DNA from 4 places in the Arthrobacter sp. UYEF36 genome. Region 4 is predicted to be linked to each of the others. Evidence: predicted binding sites of a transcription regulator. Region 4 holds the regulator's gene; each other region holds the start of a gene.
The links. Region 4 encodes LexA, which represses DNA repair genes until DNA is damaged. Its sites were predicted from a motif close to TCGAACANNTGTTCGA; they were not measured.
Positions count from the first base shown of each region.

Region 1: the regulator LexA is predicted to act here: its motif matches at 1,621-1,636, upstream of ABIB29_RS05850 (DUF6504 family protein).
Region 2: the regulator LexA is predicted to act here: its motif matches at 1,510-1,525, upstream of ABIB29_RS17330 (LexA family protein).
Region 3: the regulator LexA is predicted to act here: its motif matches at 2,636-2,651, upstream of ABIB29_RS05685 (HNH endonuclease signature motif containing protein).

Region 1 covers NZ_JBEPOX010000002.1:399,587-404,234, reverse strand. The annotation lists gene ABIB29_RS05865 (VOC family protein) at 380-802, opposite strand; gene ABIB29_RS05860 (chorismate mutase) at 817-1,143, shown strand; gene ABIB29_RS05855 (hypothetical protein) at 1,153-1,539, opposite strand; gene ABIB29_RS05850 (DUF6504 family protein) at 1,697-2,029, shown strand; gene ABIB29_RS05845 (DNA polymerase III subunit alpha) at 2,026-4,648, shown strand, end outside.
Region 2 covers NZ_JBEPOX010000013.1:37,237-41,884, reverse strand. The annotation lists gene ABIB29_RS17335 (Helicase associated domain protein) at 1-519, shown strand, start outside; gene ABIB29_RS17330 (LexA family protein) at 1,540-1,971, shown strand; gene ABIB29_RS17325 (Y-family DNA polymerase) at 2,019-3,317, shown strand; gene ABIB29_RS17320 (hypothetical protein) at 3,365-3,706, shown strand; gene ABIB29_RS17315 (hypothetical protein) at 3,703-4,077, shown strand; gene ABIB29_RS17310 (hypothetical protein) at 4,121-4,405, shown strand; gene ABIB29_RS17305 (ATP-dependent DNA ligase) at 4,392-4,648, shown strand, end outside.
Region 3 covers NZ_JBEPOX010000002.1:361,714-366,361, forward strand. The annotation lists gene ABIB29_RS05680 (arylsulfatase) at 1-654, opposite strand, end outside; gene ABIB29_RS05685 (HNH endonuclease signature motif containing protein) at 922-2,574, opposite strand; gene ABIB29_RS05690 (MFS transporter) at 2,752-3,309, opposite strand; gene ABIB29_RS19965 (ClpX C4-type zinc finger protein) at 3,543-3,872, shown strand; gene ABIB29_RS05705 (class I SAM-dependent DNA methyltransferase) at 3,925-4,512, shown strand; gene ABIB29_RS05710 (GNAT family N-acetyltransferase) at 4,593-4,648, opposite strand, start outside.
Region 4 covers NZ_JBEPOX010000011.1:50,931-55,578, reverse strand. The annotation lists gene ABIB29_RS15750 (ATP-dependent DNA helicase) at 1-1,865, shown strand, start outside; gene lexA (transcriptional repressor LexA) at 1,945-2,697, opposite strand; gene ABIB29_RS15740 (LysM peptidoglycan-binding domain-containing protein) at 3,057-3,545, shown strand; gene ABIB29_RS15735 (histidinol-phosphate transaminase) at 3,602-4,648, shown strand, end outside.

The DNA.
Region 1 (4,648 bases), on a different contig from region 4:
TAAACGGGCGGTAAACCTTGGTGGCACTGGCGTCCTCGGCCGGCATTGCTGAACACTGCAGCATCCGGTGCGGACCCGGTGGGCCACGATCCGTTCTTCGGTCACTTCCTCGACTACCGGCTGGAAGACCGGCACCTGAACCCGTGACGGCACAGCAGTTCCAATACCGCCAGGAAAATTCCCTCCGTGGTTTCCGGATGCCTGAGTGGTGCCGCCAGCAGACGCGGCACCACCGATGTTTCATAGCTCACCGCACACCGGCTCGAATAGCGTGCCGCCGTGTGCTCCAAGTCACGTTAGCGGCGCGTGTGAACAGCTCAATAGGGTCTTAGTGCCCTTGGCCCCGTGATGAGGAGTCATCCGGAGCTGGCTTCATCGTTCAGAGCGTTACTTTCCCGCCGCCGTCGACCGCCCAGCTGGGATTGAACGCGACTTCCCAGCGGTAGCCGTCGGGGTCGGCGAAGTACCCGGTGTACCCGCCCCAGGGCTGGGTCTTTGGCTCAGCGATAATTTCCGCCCCGGCCGACTCCGCCTCCGTCATCACCCAGTCGACTTCCGCCGTGCTGGCCAGGTTGTGGCTCAGGGTGATGCAGGGACGGCGGGTAGGGGGATCGGTGGCGGCTTCGGCCTGCATCTGCCCGGCGTCCCAAAGCGAGAGGATGAGGCCGTGGTTGGCCTGGATGAAGAGGACCTCGCCACGGACTTCCCGGTGCACAGGCCAGCCCAGGCCATCTACATAGAAACTGCGGGAGGCGTCAACACTGCGGACACCCAGGGAAATTAAATCGACTCGTGGCTGCATCTTTCGATACTGTCATGGACATGTCCACAAATCACCAAGACGATAAAGCTGCCAAGGCCGACCGGGAACAGCTCGCCGCCGTGCGTGTGGCTGTTGACGAGGTGGACGAGCAGATCGTTGCGCTGATCGGACGCCGCGAGCGCCTGATCCGGATCGCCGGAACCCTCAAGGCCGACAGCGCCGAGGTACGTGCCCCCGGGCGCGTGGAACGGGTTATCGAACACGTCCGTGCCACGGCGGAACAGAAGGACATCGACGTCGAACTTGTCGAGAAGACCTACCGGGCCATGATCGACGCCTTCATCACGCTGGAACTGGGAGTCTACAAAGCCAGCTCCTAGCGCGGGAGCCTAGAGGGATTCCTCCACCTGGACGTTCGCCTGGTATTCGCGGCCGTCACAATCGCTGAAAGCCGTCATAAGGTGTCCCTTGGACAGTCCCATGATCGTGCTGAGCGGGAAGTACCCGGTAATGGTGTTGCCGGAGTGCTCCACACCCTTGAGGTCAAAGTTCTCTTCCGTGCCGTCGTGGCTGAAGCAGTAGAAGGACACAGCCTCCCCGTTCATGAACTCGATCCCCATTCGTCGCTGGTGGGAGTGATCCGGGGTTGCTGCCACAAGCCCCACCACGTAGGCGCCCTGACCGGGGATATTTCCGTCTATATCGAACTTCGCCACCAGGGACGTGTCCTCGGCGGCGATGCTTACGTGCTTCAGAAGTGCGTTATGGGAGCTCATGGCTCAATCCTGCTACCTGTGCCTGCGTGCGTCCACCCCTGATCTAGGTTTTGCCCCGGCACCGTCGTAGACTGGAGTTGTTCGAAGATATGTTCGAATAGCTGCCGACTGTTTGGGTACAGACGGTTTTTACAGATGGTGTGTTCCGGGAGGCGCGATGGGCATGTTCAGCGAGTCAGTGGACGTCGTCTGCACACCCTCCGGCCAGCCCCTGAAACTCGACTGGGCCGGCGGCCGCTACACCGTCTGCGCTGAACCGGTCCGCTGGTACGAGCGGCGCCAATGGTGGGCCGAAGAACAGCGGGCCCCCCTGGGCAGCGGCCCTGGCCTGGTGGACCATGAGATCTGGCGCGTCCAGGTGCGCCGGGCGGAATCCCCTGACACGGATAGCCTCACCCTTGACCTGACCCGGCATGTGGGCAGCGGGCGCTGGCGGCTGCTGCGGATCCATGACGCCCTGCGTCCAATCCGGAAGCCCGAATCAGCATGAGCTTCACCCATCTCCATGTCTCCACCGCCTTCAGTGCCCACTACGGGGTCTCCTGGCCGGAGGAGCTGGCCGCCGCCGCAGCCTCGGACGGGGCGACGGCGCTCGCCTGTACGGACCGCGACGGTCTCTACGGGACGGTCAAGCACCTGTTGGCCTGCATGGCCGCGGGACTGGACCCGGTCGTCGGCGTGGACCTTGCGGTCTTTGACGACGACGGCGACCTCCGCACCCAGGTGGGGGGACGCGTCGTCGTGCTGGCCCACGGGCACAACAACGGCGCCGGCTACCGTGCGCTGTGCCGGCTGATCTCCGATGCGCATGCCCGTACCACGGGCAAGGCCGGGGGAGCGGTGCCCGTCGCGGTGACCCGGGCCGAGCTGGCCTCGCGCACCCTGCACCCGGAAACCCTCCAGCCGGTGCTCACCGTCCTGATCGGCCCGGACTCCGACGTCGGACGTGCCATGGGCGGCCGGCGCTACCTGCGCCCCCGCACGCTGTTCAAACGCTGGCTCGATGCCATGCCGCCCGGAACGATCGCGGCCGAGGTGGTCAGCCAGCTCAGCCCGCCCGGGGAACCGCTCAGCACCGCCCACGCGGTGCGGATGCTCAAGCTCGCCGCCGAACACGGGGTTCCGGCGGTGCTGAGCAACGCCGTGCGGTATGTCGCCGAGGACGGAGCGGCCACCGCGGACGTGCTGGATTCCGCCCGCACCCTGAAGTCGCTGCCCGAACTCTCCGCCGCCCCGCTGCTCCAGCCCAACGGGCAGGCCTGGCTCAAATCCGCGGCGCAGATGCTCCAGCTGGGCAAGGAGATCATGCACGCCGCCGGGTACGGCGCCGCAGACCTCAAGAACCTGATGGCCCAGACCGAGGCGCTCGCGGACCGTTGCCGGATCGACCCGGTGACGGACATGGGATGGAAACAGCCCGTGGTGCCGGAAGCCTCGGTCATCGGAATCGGCGGGGACGCCCTGGTGGAGCTCACCCTGCGCTGCGAGGCAGGCATCAGCAGGCGGTTCCCGGGGATCGCCGGCAAACCCGCCGAGGAACTGCGCTCCCGGCTGGAGCACGAGCTGCGGATCATCGACAGCCTGGGCTTCGCGGCCTACTTCCTGACCGTGGCCGAGGTGTCCCGGATGATCCTGGACATGGGAGTCCGGGCGGCGGCCCGCGGCTCGGGGGCATCCAGCCTGGTCAACTACCTGATCGACGTCAGCCAGGTGAACCCGCTGCAGCACGACCTCATCTTCGAACGCTTCCTCTCCCGTGACCGCGCCACCCTGCCGGACATCGACATCGACGTCGAAAGCGCCGAACGGCACAACGTGTACCGGAAGATCTTTGAGCGCTTCGGCTCCGAGCGCGTCACGCTGATGAGCATGCAAAACGGCTACCGCGCTCGCGGTGCCGTGCGCGACGCCGGCCTGGCCCTGGGCATGGAGGAGGGCGAGATCGGGGACATCGCCAAGCAGCTGTGGCGGTTCTCCGCCCGAAACTTCCGCGAAGCCCTCGTGGAAAAGCCCGAGCTGAAGGAATTCGCGGGCCGGGTGGGGCAGCGTGATTTCAGTGAGAACCAGCAGCTGGACCTGCTGGTGGACCTCACCGAACGGCTGGACCGGCTGCCCCGCCACATCTCCATGCACCCGTGCGGGGTGATCCTGGGGGACGCCACCCTTCTCGACCGGACGCCCGTGCAGCCCAGCGGACTGGGCCTGCCGATGAGCCAGTTCGACAAGCACGACATGGACCCGATGGGCATGCTCAAACTCGACGTGCTCGGCGTCCGGATGCAAAGTGCCATGGCCTTCGCTGTCCGCGAAGTGATCCGCCTGCATCCCTCCAAAGCCGAGGTGGTAGCAGCAGGAGCCCACCCCGCGGGTCCGGACGGGACGGGCCCTGACTACATCGCAGACGACGGCAGCATCGACCTCAACGCCGTGCCGCTCGACGACGAACCCACGTATGAGCTGATCCGCAGCACCCACACCCTGGGCTGCTTCCAGATCGAATCGCCCGGGCAGCGGGAGCTCATCGGCAAACTCGCACCCAGGGAGTTCAATGACCTCATCATCGACATCTCCCTGTTCCGGCCGGGCCCGATGAAATCGGACATGGTCCGGCCCTTCCTGGAGCACCGGCACGGCTTCGCACCCGAGATTTATCCGCACCCGGACCTCAAGCCCGTCCTTAAGGAGACGCACGGCGTCACGGTATTCCATGAGCAGATCCTGAAGACCTTTGACGTTATGACCGGATGCGGGCTGGCGCGGGCCGACGAATTCCGCCGCGCCCTCGGCAACGAGGTCCTGGAGGGCCGGGTGGAAGAGTTCTTCCGAAAGGAGGCCCGGTCGCGGGGGTACAGCCCCTCCGTGGTGGACAAGGTGTGGGGCACGCTCAAGGCCTTCGGCAGCTTCGGGTTCTGCAAAGCCCACGGTGCCGCTTTTGCCGTGCCCACCTACCAGTCGGCCTGGCTCAAGACCCACCACCCGGAGGCCTTCCTTGCCGGGCTGTGGGAACACGATCCCGGGATGTATCCCAAGCGGCTCCTGGTGGCTGAAGCCCGGCGGCTGGGGATCCCCATCCTGCCCCTGGATATCAACCGCAGCCGGGCCGAGTACC
Region 2 (4,648 bases), on a different contig from region 4:
CGCCGCCGGGATCCGCAGCTTGAGGCCGAACACCAAGCCGCTGCCGGCGCCAGAACCGGCCCCTCCCCCAGGAGCCTTGCCCGGATGGAGGAGGTCATCGCCTGGATTACGGCCGAGGGCCGGCTCCCACGTGGCCACTCGGAGAACAGGGGTGAACGGTCGATGGCCCGGTGGCTCTCTGATCGTCGGCGCGAAGCAGCCGAAGCGACCCTTGACCCGGCATACCGTGACGGACTCGTACGGGTTCCGGCATGGGCCGGGAACCACAGGGCAGCTGCGGACGAAGCCAAGTGGCACGACCGGCTTGCCGAGCTCGTGGCCTTCCGGCAAGAAGGCCACGACTGGCCACGCCACCACGACTATGACTCAGAACGGGAACATACCCTCGGGGTGTGGATCCACGCCCAGCGGTACAAACGGCGCCGCGGCGACCTCGACCCCGTGAAGGTCAAGCTCCTGGACAATACCGTTCCCGGATGGCAGACGGGGAGAACCCGCGGCCGCCCTCCCCGCCGATAAACGGGACATCGCGCCCCCCGCCGGTCAGTGTCATGACGTCTCAACTGCTAGTAGACTCAGATCGGCTCTCCAGTCCCCCCAGCTTGGAGAGCCGGAAGCCTCCGCGTTTGAGTCCTGGACTCGCGCGGAGGCTTTTCTCATCCGCCAGCAGAAGAGGCCCAGGGCTGCTGCCAGTTGGCGATCAAACCGGACGCGACCCCGGAGAGGGCGTCGATGACCGAGCCTGGGCCCGTCAGGCAGCCGGTACGACGCCAAGGACTCCCCCGGACGGGCGGCCGGGAAGCGGCGCGACGCGTTCAGGGACCGGGCGGGAAGTCAGTTGGGGACGTCCGGCAGGGGCTTCCAGCACGGCGAGCGGCAGTTCGCGGTGGACAAGGTAATCGCACGCTGCGGGGGCCGGTCATCCTCAGACCCGGGCACCGTCGTCCACGGTTTTCAATGCGGACATTGGCTGCGCGTAAACCGGCTCTGAACGCCCTGCCACCCACGGGTGCAACCCCTTCGAGCCCGCACCAGCTCAGGTACAAGCCATACAGTTCCTCCACGCTGAGACCGCCATCCGGATCTGCGGCGACGCACTCAGCTAGGAAATCTTCCAGTGGTGTCTTCGTCATCGTGGCCTCCTGCATCCTGGCGGCATGGCCGCTCAAATGAAACAGCAACAGCATGAAGGTGAAGCATGACCAGCCCAGAAACGGACGTCAAACACTAAGAATCTAGGAGCACCATTTCCCGCTGTCAACCAGGTTTTCCGGAGTGAGGCTTGGACCATGGGCGCTTTGATGTATCTGGCGTATGGAGCCGCGTGGGCCGTCCACAGACCCGATGGAGAGCCAGCAGCAAGGGCCGCGCCGGGTTGTGCCCACTGGGGTCAGGCGGAGCCCTCCGCACAGCTCAGGCTGTCCCCCTTGGCGTACAACCTGTCCCCTCTTTGATCCTCTGAACCTTCGATAGTTCCTTTGTCGGGGCCACGATGTAGGGTTAAGAAAATCGAACATATATTCGAATAAAAGGTGTGTTGTGGGCGTTGTTGTGGGTCCCCGTGTGATAGATGCGGGCGCATCGTTGTTGTCGGTGCTGATCTCTCCGGTCGCTGTGGCAGCCGGATACCCCTCGCCGGCGCAGGACTACTTTGATGGCCGGATCGACCTGAATGAGCATCTGATCAAGGACATCACCAGCACCTATGTCGTGCGGGTGTCCGGAGACTCGATGGAGGGCGCGGGGATCAGCGACGGCGACGAGCTGATCGTCAACCGGGCCCTGGAGCCGGTGGACGGGTCCGTGGTCGTTGCGGTCCTGGACGGGGAGCTGACCATCAAGCGACTGCGGATCACGAGTACCGGGGTCGTGCTGCAGGCGGAGAACCCGTCCTACCCGGATATCCGGGTGCCGTCGTTGTCGGACCTGATTATCTGGGGCGTCGCGACGCGGTGCCTGCACCATGTTTAAGGTGCGCTATTGCGTTAAACGGGAACTTTGCCGTGCTGGGGCGAGCGATGTCTAAGCCGGCGGTGATGCGGCATATGCCGCAGATCGCGCATGTGGATGTGAACTGTTTTTATGCCTCGGCCGAGCGGGCGTTCGACCCGTCTCTCGAGGGCCGGCCCGTCATCGTCCTGTCCAATAACGATGGCTGTGCCGTCACCCGCTCCCCCGAGGCCAAGGCGCTCGGCATCGCCATGGGTGAGCCGTGGTTCAAGCTCGCCCCGCGGGCCAAGGAATGGGGCCTCGTTGTCCTCTCGAGCAACTACGAGCTGTACGGGGACATCAGCGCCCGCGTGATGGAATTGCTGGGCCGGTACTCGGCCTGGCTGGAGGTCTACAGCATCGACGAGGCATTCCTTGGCGTCAAAGGCACTCCGGAGGAGCTCCTGGCCCTGGGCCGGGACATGAAGACCGCCGTGCGGCGCAACGTGGGCGTGCCGGTCTGTGTCGGGATCGCGCCCACGAAGACCCTGGCAAAACTGGCGAACAAATGGGCCAAGAACAACCCGGCCTTCGACGGGGTCTGCCACTGGGGCTCCGTGCCCGCCGCCGAGAGGGAAGGGCTGATGCGCCGCCTGTCCGTGATTGAGATCTGGGGTGTCGCCACCCGGCTGACCAAACGCCTCAACGCCCTGGGGATCCATTCCATCCTTGACTTGTCCCGGGCGGATCCGGTGATGATCCGGGACCGGTTCTCCGTGGTCATGATGCGCACCGTCCTGGAACTGCAGGGAACCCCCTGCATCCCGATGGAGGAGGAACGGATCGGCCGGGACCAGCTCATCTTCTCCCGCTCCTTCGCGACCCCGATCACCACCGCCGCCGGCATCCGGCAGGTCATGAGCGTCTACGGCCAGCAGGCCTCGGCGCGGCTGGCCAAACACGGCCTCCAGGCCAAAGTCCTCACCGCGTTCGCCGGCACCTCACACTTCAACCCGAAAGACACCTCCTACCCCTCGGTCTGCGTGCCGCTGCCGATGCCCACCGCAGATCCCGTGATCCTGACCAAAGCCGCCCACGCGCTCCTGCCCCGCATCTGCGAGGGCATCCGGTACGCCAGGGCAGGGATCATGGTCACCGACCTGCGCCCCAGCGGCAACCAGGCGCCCCTGTCCCTGTTCGAAAACCCGCACGAGGAACGCCACGTCGGAACCCTCCTGGAAGACATCACCCGCCGGTACGGACGCGGCTCCATCGGCCTGGGCCACGGAGGCATCCGCGGCGGACCGGACTGGACCATGAAACGGGACATGCTCTCCCCCCGCTACACCACCCACTGGGACGAACTCCCCCTCGTCAAAGCCGCCTAAACCCAACTTCGCCCGCACGACCGCACCACGAAAGAACACCTCTACCCATGAGCACCATCACCGACGCCCCCGCCCCCCAGACCCGCGAACTGCAGGTCCGGACCGACCCCGCAGGCAAGCCCCTCGCCATCCGGCACGACGGGCGGATCTGGCTTGTCGACCCCGACACGGACTCCCAGCACTGGTTCGGGAGAGACGCCTGGTGGGACACCCGGCGAACGGCAGCCGTCGGCAGCGGCGACCTGGTCAGCATCGAATTTTGGCGGCTCCAGGTCCGTCCCGGCACCCACTCTGAACTTCGGACTGTCACGCTCCGCCGGGAACCGCTCTCCACGCACTGGGTGCTGGAGAGCATCAGCGACGCCGACGAAACAACGGAAGAAGAGTGAACCCCCAACCGATCAGCGATCAAACGTGGGCAGGGATCCGGGCAGAATTCACGCTGCCAACCCTGCAGCAGGTCCGCCGCCGTCTCTCCGAGCTCATGGAGGATCCCGAACCCGTCATGCGGCAGCTCGTCCGCGTCTTCATCGCCGACGGGACCTTCTGCCCGGGTTTTCAGTTCCTCCCCGGCGGGCAGCTCCGCCCGCAGGTCGTTGAGCTTTTTCGCAGAGCCATGGAACTCGACATCCCGCATAACTACTTCACGGTCTGGATGGTCACGCCCTCCAGGGACCTTGCCGGCTCCCGCCCCGTTGACCACCTGAAAGGTATCCCCGCTCCCCTGGTTCGGGCGCTGGAATCCTACCGGTGGCGCTAGCACTGTCTCTTGACCGCGCCGGCGGGGTGCGTAGCGTTGGTCCATGGGACTCATCTATGACAACCCGGACCTGGCAGCCCTGACACTGACGCGGCTCGCCGCGGAAGAATCCGAAGGCCCCGGCGCGCTGGAAGGGCGCATGCTCGACTATCTGGACGGCCTGGAACAGCGCAACGGCATCGCCTATCTGGAGCTGGTGGCCATCACTCTCGCCCGGGTCCACTTCAAATCCCTGGACGACCTGGCCCGGGCCACCGGCGCCGATTCTCATGCGTTGTTGGATGCCGCCGAGGTAGAGGCGCTGGAAGGCCTCGATGGCGGGTGCTAGAACGCCGTCCGGATCGGGGCTGCCGGCGGGCCTTGTCCCGCCGTTGAAGGTTGCCCTGGCCCGGGTGGTCACGAGGTTGCCACGGGCTGGTGCGTTGCCCGGGAGTCTGTCCTATGAGCCTAAGTGGGATGGATACCGCTGCGTCGTGGTCCACGACGATGCGGGGGTGACCCTGTGGTCCCGGCAGGGCAAGGATCTCACCGGGTACTTCCCCGACCTCGCTGCAGCCCTCGCGTCAGAGGT
Region 3 (4,648 bases), on a different contig from region 4:
AGTGGCGCGACCGATGAAGTCCTTCGCGGCAGCCCCGAACTCCTCGTCGATCGTCTCCATACGCTTTTTCGTGAGCGGGCCGGTGTCCTCGATGCGCTGCCGGCCGCGGCGGCCGAACCGCCCGTCGACGGTGTCATCGTCGTCCCCGGTCGCCCAGGAGCGGATGACCCCGCGGGGCCGGGCCCTCTCGTTGAATCCGGGGAATTCCTCGACACTGGGCCAGTTGGGTGACTCCGGTTCCTCCTCGGCGTTCAGGTGGTACAGGTTGCCGTAGAACTCGTCGAAGCCGTGTGCAGTGGGCAGGAATTCGTTTTTGTCGCCCAGATGGTTTTTGCCGAACTGGCCGGTCACATAGCCGTGGGGCTTGAGGACCTCGGCGATGGTGGGGTCCTCGGCGCGCAACCCGAGGTCGGCCCCGGGCATGCCGACCTTACTGAGTCCGGTGCGGAACACACTTTGCCCGGTGATGAATGACGCCCGTCCGGCGGTGCAGCTTTGTTCGCCGTAGGAGTCCGTGAACCGCATGCCTTCCGCGGCGATGCGGTCAATGTTCGGTGTGCGGTATCCCATTAACCCGTCGCTGTAGCAGCTCAGGTTGGTGATACCAATGTCATCCCCCCAAATGACCAGAATGTTCGGCTTTCCGTTCGGCATGACATTCCTCCCCGGGCCGGCTACCTTGCCCGGATGGCACCCACTGAAAGCCCTGCCCTGTGTGCCCGACATCCTAGTGACGCCGGTGTCGGGTGAACAGGGGGGCGCGTTGACTCGTGATTTTCCCTATCATTCAAATTACGACGCCGACCGTCGCCGCCCAGGCTTCCACCGGCAGGTCACTCCAGGTGGCTGCAGGCAACTCCGCGGTGCAGGGCCGCCTCCACCGGCGTGGCCGTCGCGCTGAAACGGCGTGCAACGAGTCGTTCAGGCGGAGTGGATCAGGAAGGTTTCCAGGCAGGAGCCCTCGTCAGGCTCTCGCCAGTCCGTTTCTGCGGCGGGGATTTGGTGCCCGGCCGGGAATAGATACCAGTCCGGGAAGGGATCCGCGGGCAGGTCCAAAGCGGGGTCCGGGCCGGGATCCGGGGGTGGGTCCAGGTCCAAGTCTTTGTCCGTGCGCAGGAGGTGGTCCGGGCAGTCGGGTGGTTCCCAGTCCTGCTGTTCGCTGGGATAGTGCCGTCCTGAGGGTGAGGTCCAGCCCGGCGGTTTGTCTTTACTGGCCCCGGACGGTGTCCAGCCGGAGCCGTGCTTGAGGCGGTGGTGCTTGCGGCAGGGCTGGCCCAGGTTGGAGATCCCGGTGGTGCCGCCGTCGGCCCAGGCCAGGACATGGTCGGCCTCGTTGTCCAGAGACGGGTTGTTGCAGCCGGGGAACGGGCATCTGCCGTCGCGGAGCCGCAGCCAGTGGCGCATAGCCTTCGTGAGCCGGTAGCTGGTCCGGCCGATTTCCAGCGGCGCCCCGTCCCGCGGATCCGTCAGAACCCGGTAGAAGGAACCCGCGCCGTCGGCGACCAGACGGCGGGCCATCGACGGCGGGATCGGCCCGTACCCGCCCAGGACAGCCGGTTCGTCGGTGGCGCCGAGCAGCGACAGGACCGGGACGGTGACCAGGACCTGGGCCCGAGGGACCGGCACACCCCCGCACCCGCCGTTGTCATCGGCATCGGCATCGGCATCGGCATCGGTACCGGCGCCGGTGCCGGTGCCGGTGGTGAGGAGCAAGGTGGCGGCGACGTCGGCGCGGAGCTGGGTGAGGGTCCGGGGCTCGTCCGGGCCCTGCAGCGCGCGGGCGGCGGCGGTGGTCCGTTCCCAGATCCCCGCGGCGGTGTCGGCCGGGAGGTAGGCGGAGAGCCAGGCCATCCCGTCCCGGTCCGGGACGTACTCGACCCGCCGGTCCGCAGCGCACCTGGTGTGGCGTTTTTCGATGCTGACCGGGTGGTGGCGTTCCCGCCAGGCACGTGCCTTGGCGCGGAACCGTCCCGGAACGAGCTCCCCGGCCGGGCAGCCCCGGGCCGGGTTGGGTGCGTCCGGGTCCAGGAAGTGCGCCTCCAATGCGGCCGCCCCGGCCGGATCCAGGTTGCTGGTTTCCTCCACCATGATCCGGGCGTGGGCCCAGGAGATCGTCCCGGCCTGCAAAGCTCCCAGGGTCAGCGGCAGCACAGTCGTCAGGGCCTGGCTCTCGCCCAGCAGGGCACCGGCGGCGTGTTCACTGACCGTCAGGACACCCGCGACCTCCGCGACCAAGGCCATCTCGTGGACGGCGCGGTCATGCGGGGACGCTCCCGGGGACGCCAGCGCCCGGGCCGCCTCCGCGTAATCCGCGGTGAACCTGACCTTCAACGCCGCGCTCCGGGCGTCCCTCCGGGCCAACTCCGCGAGCCCGCCCAGGCACGCATCCGCCAGCTCCCGCAACGGATCAGCGTCCCGCAACGTATCAGATTCGGCATCCCCGATTGAACTACTGCCGGAGGGATCAGCGTTCTCCGCCCCGGAACCGGTGAAGACAGCCAGCGCAGCAACGGACGCCGCGACGGCCGCCATGGCCTCCCTGCTCTCCAGACTCCACGCTGTGCTGCTTTCCATGCCTCAATCTCATCACGAGGCCGTGACAATTAAGAGATGTGGACCACATAGCGGCGTGAGACTGAACTGCCGTTCGGTGCGGCAATCCGGCGCCTGCCCCGCACCTCAGCACTCACGACCTAATGGGTTCCATCAGCTCCCCCACCAGCTTGATCGTCAGTCGGCCATTGCGAGACGTCAAGAGTCGGAACCTGCCGGGAGTTCCGTCCAGGTCCGCATCGGCGAAAGCACGATTGGGATGGCGGAGGCGCCGGCGAGCAGTGCCCAGATCCAGAGCACCGGTTGGACACCTACCCATTCGGCCAGGGCGCCCCCGGCGAGGCTGGCGGCCGGCATGACTCCGAGAACAAAAAGTCTGTTGCTGGCCATGACTGTCCCGAGCCTGCGGAAGTGTGAGATGCGCGGGATGATACCTGCGCCCGATGCCGAGATGACCACCACAAGGAACGCCCAACCGAACGCGGAAACGCCGAGCCAGAGTGCGGGGAACCCTGGCAGGACCTGGGCGAGGGGCGTCAGCGCGACAGCCGGGACGCAGGCGATGCTGGCGAGAATCCTGGTCCTTCCGATGCCGAAGTGCGTCAGAAGGGCTGGCGCAGAGACGGAGGCAACAAGGCCGCCCATGGCGGCGAAAGTGCTCAGCAGCGCGAAAACAGCGGGGCTAAGTCCCAGGACGTTGAGGGCATAAACCGCCGTGGCGGCGCTGCCGAACATGGTGGCAGCGTTAAGAATCATTCCTTCGTCCCCGATGCCCTCTAACGCACTGGCAATCCACAACTTCCGGAACGGCACTAGCCGCCGGAGCGGCGTCCTGCTGGGTGCCCGGGCTCCGTCGGCAGCAACTCGTTGTAAGGTCACGCCTGACAAGCTGTCAGGATTTCCCTGACAAGTCAACTATGCTGGACTCGTGGCCAATCACTCGCAGGGAGAACGCCGTGCAACATGAACTGCCTTTGGCTGGTCCAATCATGTGCAGCTTCTGCGCGAATTCGTCCAGCACTTCACGTCGACTGGTGGCGGGTCCCGGCGTCGCAATCTGCCAGGACTGTGCCACGGCGGCCATGGAACTGTTCAGCAGCACGAAAGAACCCGGGACCGTGTCTCCCTGGGCGAAAATGAGTGATGACGAACTGCTGGCGCACCTGCCGGAAGTCGCTGCCGTCGCCTCCCAGGTCGAAGAGCGACTGAGCGCCTGGGTAGAGACCGCGCGTGAACGAAAAATCAGCTGGGCGCGCATTGGCGGGGCGCTGGGAATGACCCGGCAATCAGCGTGGGAACGCTTCCGGCCCCCGCATTGACAGCCGCGCGCTCCGCCCTGCGTACGACACGGTGGCGGAAAGCTACGCGAGCTTGCTGCCCGACGCCAGCTTCGAAGCACCGACGGACCGCGGCATGATCGAAGCGTTCGTCCAACATGTGTTCGAGGGGACTGCCCGTCCGGTGGTCGACGCCGGCTGCGGAACCGGCCGCATGACCCGGTTGCTGGCGTCTCTGGGGGTGGCCGTTTCCGGGATTGATTTGTCCGCCGGAATGATTGCCGTGGCGCGGGGAACCTCTCCGGAGCTCTCTTTTGAGGTCGCCGATCTGTCGGAACTTCCGTACGCGGACATGCAGCTCGGCGGAGTCTTTGCCTGGTATTCGATGATCCATTCGCTGCCCGGGGATCTTCCCCGGATTTTCTCTGAATTCTTCCGCGTTCTGGCGCCCGGGGGCCATGCACTGCTCAGCTTCCAGGTCGGAGAGGGCCATCGGCATCTCTCACGCGCCTACGGGCACGACGTGTCGATGGAGTCCCATCTGTTCACACCGGAGGTCATCGCCGGACTCCTGGCCGGCGCCGGCTTCATCGTGATCGCCCAGCTGACGCGCCAGGCACGTCCGCACGAAACGACGCCGCAGGCAGTCCTTCTCGCTCACCGGCCGGCCAACGAGGACTAGTCCCGGCGGGATGTCCGGTCGTCGGTGCGAAACTGCCGTGGCCGGCTCGGTGTCGGCCCTGGCGTTCGGTGCCGCCCGTTTCAGCAGCCGGTCAGGTGCCGCTTCGGCCGTTCCTGCCGGTAAAGGTACCGGCCGG
Region 4 (4,648 bases):
TGATCCCGCTGATCGCCCATTCGCTCGTCAGCGACAAACCCACCCTGGTCTCCACCGCCACCCTCGCCCTGCAGACCCAGATCGTCGGCCGCGACCTGCCCCGGCTGCTCAAGACCATCACCCCGGCGCTGGACCGGCCCGTCAAGGTCGCCCTCGTCAAGGGCCGCTCCAACTACGTGTGCCGCCACAAGCTCGAGGGCGGTTTCCCCTCCGAAGAGCCCTCCGAAGGCCAGCTCTTCTCGCTCGGCGAGGACACCTCGGTGCCGCATTTCGCCGCGGGGATGGGCGGCCCGTCGTCCCAGCTCGGCAAGGAAGTCGTCCGGCTGCGCGAATGGGCCGAGGACACCGCGACGGGGGACCGGGACGAACTCCTGCCCGGCGTCACGGACCGCGCCTGGCGGCAGGTGTCCGTCACCTCCATGGAGTGCCTCGGCGCGCAGAAGTGCCCCCTGGCGGCCGAATGCTTCAGCGAACTGGCCCGCCAGAACGCCGCAGATGCCGACGTCGTCGTCACCAACCACGCCATGTTGGCCGTCAGCGCCTTCGAGGGCCTGGCGGTCCTGCCCGAATACGACGTGGTGGTGGTGGACGAAGCCCACGAACTCCAGGACCGGGTGACGGGTGCCGTGTCCGGCCAGCTCTCCGTCGCGATGGTGCACGCGGCCGCGTCCGGAGCCCGGAAGCACACCGGCATCACCGTGGACGCACTGAACAATGCCGCCTCCAACCTCGAACTTGCCATTGAAGGGGTCCCCAGCGGACTGATGCCCAACGGCCTCAACAGCGAACAACTCGACTGCGTGGACCAGCTGCGGGACGCCTGCCGCGCGGCGCTCTCGGACTCCAAGGGGGACAGCGCCACCACGGCCGACGGCGGCCGCCAGCTCGCGCGCTCCCGACTCATGGTGATCCTGGAGCTCTGCGAACGGCTGCTCGCCGCCCGCGAAAACCGCGAAGTGGTCTGGTTTTCCCGCAACAGCACCTTCGACCCGCAGCAGGGCTACTCCCAGCCGGACGAGTCCGCTCCGGCCCTGATCAACATCGCCCCGCTCAGCGTCGCCGGACGGCTCCGCGAGGGCCTGTTCGCGGACCACACCGTCATCCTGACCTCGGCGACGCTGGCGATCGGATCCGCCTTCGAACCCGCCGCCGGCGGCCTGGGCCTGGTCGGACCGGGAGCCCCGAGCTGGACCGGGGTCGACGTCGGCTCGCCCTTCGAATACCCGAAACAGGGCATCCTCTACGTTGCCAAGCACCTGCCCAAACCCGGCCGCGGCATGTCCCCGGAGGCCCTCGACGAGCTCGAGAAGCTGATCCGGGCCTCCGGCGGCGGGGCCCTGTGCCTGTTCTCCTCCCGGCGCGCCGCCGAGGAGGCCGCTGAAGCCCTGCGCCCGCGGCTGGACATGAGCATCCTCTGCCAGGGGGATTCGACCATGACCGCGCTGGTGAAACAGTTCGCCGACGAACCCGACACCTGCCTCTTTGGCACCATGTCGCTGTGGCAGGGTGTCGACGTGCCAGGAACCTCCTGCCGCCTCGTGGTGATCGACCGGATACCGTTCCCGCGGCCCGACGATCCGCTGATGACAGCACGGTCCCGTGCGGTGGCCCAGGCCGGCGGCAACGGGTTTATGAGCGTTTCCGCCACCCACGCCGCCATCCGCCTGGCCCAGGGTGCCGGCCGGCTGATCCGTACGACGACGGACAGGGGAGTGGTGGCCGTGCTGGACTCGCGGCTCTCCACCGAGCGCTACGGGGGATTCCTCCGCGCCGCCCTGCCGCCGTTCTGGCCGACCACCGACCCCGCGATCGCCTACGCAGCCCTGGCACGGCTCGCAAAGGAATCCGGGCAGCCCGCCACGTAGTCCGCAGGAACGCGAGGGGCCCCGTCCAATGCCGAAGGGGCCCTTTTCGCTGCTCTTGACGTGCCGGTCCTGGGCGGTCCTAGAGGGAGCGCAGCACCGAGACGACTTTGCCCATGATGACGGCGTGATCGCCGAGGATGGGCTCGTACTGGGTGTTCTGCGGCAGCAGCCAAGTGTGGCCGTCGCGCTGGCGGAACGTCTTGACCGTCGCCTCGTCGTCCAGCAGCGCGGCGACGATGTCACCGTTGATGGCGTCGCCCTGCCGGCGCACCACCACCCAGTCACCGTCGCAGATGGCGGCGTCGATCATCGAATCCCCCGCGACTTTAAGCATAAAGAGTTCGCCGTGGCCCACCAGCTGGCGCGGCAAGGGCATCACGTCCTCGACGACCTGGTCGGCCAGGATCGGCCCGCCTGCGGCAATGCGGCCCACCAGCGGCACCATGGCGGTGTCGGTGGCGCTGGCCAGCTCTGACACCGACAATCCGCCGACCGTGCGCAGTCCGCCGGACTTCTCCACCCCTGAAATCTTCGTGGTTCCCTCGTCGAGGGTCAGCGGCATCAGCACTTCCATGGCCCGGGGGCGCTTGGGGTCACGCCGCAGGTAGCCAAGTTTCTCCAGTTGCGAGAGCTGGTGGGTGACGCTGGAGAGGCTGGCCAGGCCAACGGTGTCACCAATCTCGCGCATGGAGGGCGGATAGCCGTTGTCCGTGACGGAGCGCTGGATGGTTTCCAGGATCTTCTTTTGCCGGACGGTGAGGCTCTTGGGTGGCCGGGCCGCCTGCGGGCTCCGTTGCTGGGTGGCCCTGCCGCCAGTGGCTGGTGCTGCCATGTTCGCCAACGCCTTTCCGTTCGGCCCGGCCGCCGTGGCTGCGGCTGCCGGGAACTGCCGGCCTGAAATGTCAGACCCTGCTGATCAACTGCAGAAGTGGTTGTTCTGTAGCTCAAACGTAGGCCAGCCACACAGCTTTTTCAAACATTTGTTCTAGCGAGTCTCGACATTGTTCGTTGGTAAGTGCTAAAACAGAACATGCAGGATTCGAATATGTGTTCTATTCATTCGCAGTTTGAGGATGGATCACTGTTCGGACACAGCATGACGTTCGGTTCTTTGTTCGAAGGTTAGGCCGGTTGGCGGCAAGTACGTGGAGTACGCCGGGCGGCACAGTATGGTCCAGGAGGGCTCAGTTCATGTCAGCATCAAGCGCGTTTCACGACACTTTCGGCCGCGACGCATTCGGCAACTACGGCCGCCCCGACGGCGGTGCGTCCGCCGGCCAGCAGGGCGGGTTTGGCCAGCGGGGCTCCATCGCCCGGCACGTCCCGGCCGGCGGGAACAGTGCAGGCCGCGGGCCGCGGGTCAAGCAGGCGCCGCTGCGGCTCACCCGGCGGGGGCGCTTTGTCTTCATCGGGGTGCCGCTGATTCTGCTGGCTGCGCTCATTCTGTCCTTCAGCGGTTTCCTTAACGCCCCGGCCAAGGCGGCAGAGTCCGCTGCCGGCCTGTCGTTGACTCCCACCGTCACCGTGACGGTGCAGCCCGGTGAGTCACTCTGGGCCATCGCCGAGACCGTGGCGCCGGAGCGCGACCCCCGTGACGTCGTCACCGATATCATCCAGCTGAACAACCTGGATGCCGCCCGTGTCGTGCCGGGCCAGGCACTCTTTATTCCGTCCAAGTAACACCCCGGATCCGTCACAGTTTCAGGGCCCGCCGCGATCTCACTTAAACTGGTGCAGTGACTGACCAGCTAGAGCGCCTGAACCGACTTCCCCTCCGGACCAACCTGCGCGGCCTGACGCCGTACGGCGCGCCGCAGCTGGACGTCCCCATCCTGCTCAACGTCAACGAAAACACCCATGGTGTCCCGGCCGACGTGCGGGCCGCGATTTCCGAGGCCGTTACGATTGCCGCAGCCGGCTTGAACCGCTATCCGGACCGCGAATTCACGGAACTGCGCGAAGCCCTCGCGGAATACCTCGGCCACGGACTGGGCGCGGACAACATCTGGGCCGCAAATGGTTCCAACGAGGTTCTCCAGCAGATCCTCCAGGCCTTCGGCGGCCCGGGGCGCACCGCCCTCGGCTTCCCTCCCACGTATTCCATGTACCCGCTGCTGGCCTCCGGTACCGACACCGGCTACATCGTCGGGGCCCGCGCCGATGACTACGGACTCAGCGCCGAATCGGCCGCCCGCCAGGTCCGCGAACTCCAGCCGAACATCGTCTTCCTGTGTTCCCCGAACAACCCCACCGGCACCGGGCTTGGCCTGGACGTCGTGGAGGCCGTCTATGAGGCCGGCGAAGCCAGCCAGACCATCGTGATTGTCGACGAGGCGTACCACGAGTTCGCCCACGACGGCACGCCGAGCGCGCTCACGCTGCTGCCCGGCCGGGAACGGCTGATCGTCTCGCGCACCATGAGCAAGGCCTTCGCCCTTGCCGGCGCCCGTGTTGGCTACATGGCGGCGGCGCCCGAGGTGACGGACGCCCTGCGCCTGGTCCGGCTCCCGTACCACCTTTCGGCCATCACCCAGGCGGCAGCCCTGGCCGCCCTGCACCACCGGGTCGCACTGATGGCCGACGTCGAGGACATCAAGCGCCAGCGGGACAGGATCGTGTCCGAACTGCAGCGGATGGGCCTCAAGCCGGCCGCCTCCGACTCGAACTACGTCTTCTTCGGCGGTCTGGACAACCCGCACGAGGTCTGGCAGGGCCTGCTTGACGCCGGTGTGCTGATCCGCGATGTTGGCATTCCCGGGCACCTGCGCGTCACCGCCGGGACT